DNA from 2 places in the Streptomyces sp. NPDC041124 genome. Region 2 is predicted to be linked to the other one. Evidence: riboswitches for the same ligand, from Rfam matches in the RefSeq annotation. Region 2 holds a riboswitch; the other holds the start of a gene.
The links. A riboswitch is a leader RNA that binds a small molecule or an ion and turns the genes downstream of it on or off. The one in region 2 is predicted to bind thiamine pyrophosphate.
Positions count from the first base shown of each region.

Region 1: it holds a riboswitch for thiamine pyrophosphate, as region 2 does, so the genes downstream of both, thiO (glycine oxidase ThiO) here and ACZ6A9_RS24760 (thiamine ABC transporter substrate-binding protein) in region 2, are expected to answer to the same signal.

Region 1 is NZ_JBVIYR010000002.1:361,756-364,637, forward strand. Features, by position in the region: gene ACZ6A9_RS06040 (NAD(P)/FAD-dependent oxidoreductase) at 1-552, opposite strand, end outside; gene ACZ6A9_RS06045 (avidin-fold protein) at 562-924, opposite strand; TPP riboswitch at 975-1,086, shown strand; gene thiO (glycine oxidase ThiO) at 1,084-2,250, shown strand; gene thiS (sulfur carrier protein ThiS) at 2,247-2,447, shown strand; gene ACZ6A9_RS06060 (thiazole synthase) at 2,450-2,882, shown strand, end outside.
Region 2 is NZ_JBVIYR010000009.1:237,640-240,521, forward strand. Features, by position in the region: gene ACZ6A9_RS24750 (phosphatidate cytidylyltransferase) at 1-15, shown strand, start outside; gene rlmN (dual-specificity RNA methyltransferase RlmN) at 171-1,283, shown strand; TPP riboswitch at 1,308-1,413, shown strand; gene ACZ6A9_RS24760 (thiamine ABC transporter substrate-binding protein) at 1,491-2,579, shown strand; gene ACZ6A9_RS24765 (ABC transporter permease) at 2,627-2,882, shown strand, end outside.

The sequences.
Region 1 (2,882 bases), on a different contig from region 2:
GGGCCGCTCCGCGGCCTCGACGACGGTGACCGCGCAGCCCGCCTCCCGGGCCGCCGTGGCGAACTCCGCGCCGATCCAGCCGGCGCCCACCACCACGATGTCGTGCTGCCGCGCGAGCACCGGCCGCAGCCGTTCGGCGTCGTCCACGGTGCGCAGCAGATGCACGCCGGGGACGCCCTCGGCGCCGGGCAGCCGCACCGGTTCCGCTCCGGTGGCGATCACCAGCGCGTCGTACGGGACGGGCCCGGCCTCGGTGTCCAGTTCGTGGTCGTCGGGGCGCAGGCCCAGCACCTCGCAGCCGAGCCGCAGTTCGATGCCGAGTTCCTCGAAGTCGAGGTCGAAGGCGGAGTCCTCGGCCTTGCCGAGCAGCACCGCCTTGGACAACGGCGGCCGGTCGTAGGGCTGGTGGGGTTCCGCGCCGATCAGCGTCACGGCGCCCGTGAACCCCTGCTCGCGCAGCGCGGCCGCGGTCTGCACGCCGGCCATGCCCGCGCCCGCCACCACCACCCGCCGCGGTGCGGACCGTCCCGGTTCCTGCGTCTGCTCGCTCACCCGGTCACCTTAGACACCTGGCACGCCGCCGGTTCCCTCGATCTGCTCCACCACGCTCGTCCCGCTGCCGGACCGGGACTCCCACTCCCACTCCTCCTCCAGCCGCGCCCGCCCGTCGGGCAGGTCCACCACCGTCGAGACGCAGTGCCCCGAGGACGTCGTGCCGTCCCGCCTGAGCTGCACGTACCGGAAGTCCAGCCGGTCCCCCGCGCGGGTGCCCACCAGATGCCCGCGCACCACGTCGCCGCCCGCGTACTCGGCCCAGACCTCACCGTCCCGCTCGTGGTAGTGGAACCGGGTGCGGGTGCCGACCTGGCCGGGGGCCTGGTCGGCGACCGGGGCGAGGACGAGTCCGTCGAGCGATCGGGCCACGTGGGGGCTCCCTTACGAGCGTGCTGTTCCGAGGGCTAGGGTGGCCAACGTAGAACACTCGCGGGAGCCCGGACGCACCGGGCTGAGAGGGAGGCTGGCGGCCTCCGACCGTACGAACCTGATCCGGGTCATGCCGGCGAAGGGAGGGGCAGGACGCCCATGTCGCCCACGGGTACCCCCGACGTCCTCGTCGTCGGGGGCGGAATCATCGGTCTGGTGACCGCCTGGCGGGCCGCGCAGCGCGGGCTCGCCACGGCGGTGGTGGACCCCGAGCCGGGCGGCGGTGCCGCCCAGGTGGCCGCCGGGATGCTGGCCGCGGTCACGGAACTGCACTACGGCGAGGAGACCCTGCTGGGTCTGAACCTCGCCTCCGCCCGGCGCTACCCCGGCTTCGCCGCCGAGCTGACCGAGCTCACCGGTCACGACCTCGGCTACCGCCGCTGCGGCACGCTCGCGGTGGCCCTGGACGCCGACGACCGCGCCCACCTGCGCGAACTGCACGCCCTGCAACAGCGCTCGGGCCTGGAGTCGCAGTGGCTGTCCGGGCGGGAGTGCCGGCGCCTGGAACCGATGCTCGCGCCCGGGGTGCGCGGCGGACTGCGGGTGGACGGCGACCACCAGATCGACCCGCGGCGGCTGGCGGCCGCCCTGGTGACCGCGTGCGGGCGGTCCGGCGTGACCGTGCACCGCGCCCGGGCCGAACGGCTTCTCGTCTCGGGCGGCCGCGCGAGAGGCGTCGTCACCGCCGACGGCACCGAACGGGGCGCCGGGCGGGTGGTGCTCGCCGCGGGCAGCCTCAGCGGGCGGCTGGAGGGCGTCCCCGCGGACGTGCTGCCGCCCGTGCGGCCCGTGAAGGGGCAGGTGGTGCGGCTGACGATGCCCGACCGGACGGGTCCCTTCCTCAGCCGGACCGTGCGCGCCGTGGTGCGCGGCAGTCACGTCTACCTGGTGCCGCGCGAGAGCGGCGAGCTGGTGATCGGCGCGACCAGCGAGGAGATGGGCTGGGACACCACCGTGACCGCGGGCGGCGTGTACGAGCTGCTGCGCGACGCCCACGAGCTGGTCCCCGGCATCACCGAGCTGCCGCTGACCGAGACCCGGGCCGGACTGCGCCCCGGCTCCCCCGACAACGCGCCGCTGCTCGGCCCGACCGGGCTGGAGGGGCTGCTGCTGGCCACCGGCCACCACCGCAACGGCGTCCTGCTGACGCCGGTCACTGGCGACGCCCTGGCGGACGTCCTCACCACCGGTGAACTGCCCCCGGAAGCCCGCCCGTTCACCCCCCTGCGCTTCGGCGCCGGCGTCCTCACGGAGCAGCCCGCATGAACATCTCCGTCAACGGGGAGCCCCGGCAGTTCGCGCCCGGCACGGCTCTCGACCTCGTCGTGAGGTCCCTCACCGCGGCGCCCTCCGGGGTGGCCGCCGCCCTCAACGAAACCGTCGTCCCGCGCGCGCAGTGGCCCACCACCCCCCTCGCGGAGGGGGACCGGGTCGAGGTCCTCACCGCCGTCCAAGGAGGCTGACCATGGCCGACGATCCGTTCGTCCTCGGCGCTACGTCCTTCACGTCCCGCCTGATCATGGGTACCGGAGGGGCGCCGAGCCTCGACGTGCTGGAGCGGGCGCTGGTGGCGTCCGGGACGGAGCTGACGACCGTCGCGATGCGGCGGGTGGACGCCTCGGTGCACGGGTCCGTGCTGTCGGTGCTGGAGAGGCTGGGCATCCGGGTGCTGCCCAACACGGCGGGGTGCTTCACCGCCGGGGAGGCCGTGCTGACCGCGCGGCTCGCGCGCGAGGCGCTCGGCACGGACCTGGTGAAACTGGAGGTCATCGCCGACGAGCGGACGCTGCTGCCGGACCCGGTGGAGCTGCTGGACGCGGCGGAGACGCTGGTGGACGACGGGTTCACGGTGCTGCCGTACACCAACGACGATCCGGTGCTGGCGCGGAAGCTGGAGG
Region 2 (2,882 bases):
GTCGGATCGGGTTGACGGCGAACAGGTACTCTGGAAGGGCTCGCGGTGTTCTGCGGGCCCTTTCGTACGTCCCCGCCCCCGCGGGTTGTCTTCTGGCTCAGGCACAGCGGTGCCGTCACCCGCCCGTGCCGGGTCGCCAGGCCCCCGTCGTCCTGAGGAGTTGCCCGACCGTGGCCCGTCCCGTTCCCGGAGAGCTCACCTTCGTCGCCCCCCGCGGAGCCAAGAAGCCGCCGCGGCACCTCGCCGATCTCACGCCCGCCGAGCGGAAGGAGGCGGTCGTCGAGGCCGGTGAGAAGCCGTTCCGTGCCAAGCAGCTCTCGCAGCACTACTTCGCGCGGTACGCGCACGCCCCGGAGCAGTGGACCGACATCCCGGCCGGCTCGCGCGGCCGGCTGCAGGAGGCGCTGCTCCCGGAGCTGATGACGGTCGTCCGGCATCTGTCGACCGACGAGGGCACCACCCGCAAGACGCTGTGGAAGCTGTTCGACGGCACGCTCGTCGAGTCCGTGCTGATGCGCTACCCGGACCGGGTGACCATGTGCATCAGCTCGCAGGCCGGGTGCGGCATGAACTGCCCGTTCTGCGCCACCGGTCAGGCCGGGCTGGACCGCAACCTGTCCACCGCCGAGATCGTGCACCAGATCGTCGACGGGATGCGGGCGCTGCGGGACGGCGAGGTCCCGGGCGGTCCGGCGCGGCTCAGCAACATCGTGTTCATGGGCATGGGCGAGCCGCTCGCCAACTACAAGCGGGTCGTCGGCGCGATCCGCCGGCTCACCGACCCCGAGCCGGACGGGCTCGGGCTGTCCCAGCGCGGGATCACCGTGTCCACCGTCGGTCTCGTCCCGGCCATCCACCGGTTCTCCGACGAGGGCTTCAAGTGCCGCCTCGCCATCTCGCTGCACGCCCCCGACGACGAGCTGCGCGACACGCTCGTCCCCGTGAACACGCGGTGGAAGGTGCGCGAGGTGCTCGACGCCGGGTTCGAGTACGCGGCGAAGTCGGGGCGGCGGCTGTCCATCGAGTACGCGCTGATCCGGGACATCAACGACCAGGCATGGCGCGGTGACCGGCTGGGCCGGCTGCTCAAGGGCCGGCCCGTGCACGTCAACCTCATCCCGCTGAACCCCACCCCCGGCTCCAAGTGGACCGCCTCCCGTCCCGAGGACGAGAAGGCGTTCGTGGAGGCGATCGCCGCGCACGGTGTGCCGGTGACGATCCGGGACACCCGTGGTCAGGAGATCGACGGGGCGTGTGGTCAGCTCGCCGCGAGCGAACGGTAAGGTGACGCGAGTAAGCACATCTTCATATTCCGACAGGGGAGCGCCACAGCGCTGAGAGTGCGGCACCGGCCGCAGACCCTCCGAACCTGGCCCAGGTCATTCTGGGTAGGGAGATCGGTCACTCGAGCTGTTGCGCCCTGCCCGGGACTCCGCCCAGGGGTCCCGGGCAGGGCCGCGTCTCTTCCTGGTCCCTCCAGGAGGAATCAAGTGGGCATCACCAAGAAGGTCACGGTCCTGGCCGTCGGGCTGGGACTGGTCACGCTGTCCGCGTGCGGGTCGTCCGACGACGGCACCGCGGGCGGCGACGGCGGCGGCTCCCGGACCGTCACCCTCGTCAGCCACAACTCGTGGGCCGTGTCCGAGGACGTCGTCGCCGCCTTCGAGAAGCAGTCGGGCTACCGGCTGAAGGTCCTCGAGGACGGGGACGCTGGGCAGGCCGTCAACAAGGCCGTCCTGACCAAGGACAACCCGCAGGGCGACGTCCTCTTCGGCGTCGACAACACCCTGCTCTCCCGCGCCCTCGACAACGGGCTGTTCCAGCCGTACGAGGCCAAGGGCTCCGACCTGATCCTGCCCGAGTACCGGGCCGACGGGGACGAGCACCGGGTCACCCCCGTCGACAGCGGTGACATCTGCGTCAACTACGACAAGGCGTGGTTCGCCGAGCACGGCCTGACCCCGCCGAAGACCTTCGACGACCTGGTCAAGCCCGCGTACAAGGACCTCCTCGTCGTCGAGAACGCCTCCACCTCCTCGCCCGGCCTCGGCTTCCTGCTCGGGACGGCCGCGAAGTACGGGGACGACGGCTGGCAGGACTACTGGAAGAAGCTGAAGGCGAACGGCGTCAAGGTCGCCGGCGGCTGGGAGCAGGCGTACAACGAGGAGTTCTCCGGCTCGGCCGGCGGCAGGAAGGCCGGCGCCGACCGGCCGCTGGTGGTGTCCTACGCCTCCTCGCCGCCCGCCGAGGTGATCTACGCCGACCCCAGGCCGGACACCGCCCCCACCGGCGTCGCCGAGGGCACCTGCTTCCGCCAGGTCGAGTACGCGGGACTGCTGAGCAACGCGAAGAACCCCGAGGGCGGCAAGGCGTTGCTCGACTTCCTGATCAGCGAGACGTTCCAGGAGGACATGCCGCTCAACATGTTCGTCCACCCGGTGCGGGAGGCCGCCCAGCTGCCCGAGGAGTTCGTGAAGTTCGGGCCGCGGGCGAAGGACCCGCAGACCATGGACCCGGCGAGGATCGCCGAGAACCGTGACCAGTGGGTCAAGTCGTGGACCTCGCTCGTACTGAAGTGACGCGGGCCGCGGCGAAACGGCGCGGGAACGCGGCGCGGCTCGGCCTGATGGCCGTGCCCGTCGCGTTCTTCGCCGTCTTCTTCGCCTACCCCGTCGCCGCGATCGTCGCGCGCGGGCTGAAGACCGACGGGACCTGGCAGCTCGGGCGGATCACGGACGTACTGGCGCAGTCGGACGTCCGTCAGGTGCTGTGGTTCACCACCTGGCAGGCGCTCGCCTCCACCGCCCTCACCCTCCTCGTCGCCCTGCCCGGCGCGTACGCCTTCGCGCGCTACGACTTCCCCGGCAAGCAGGTGCTGCGCG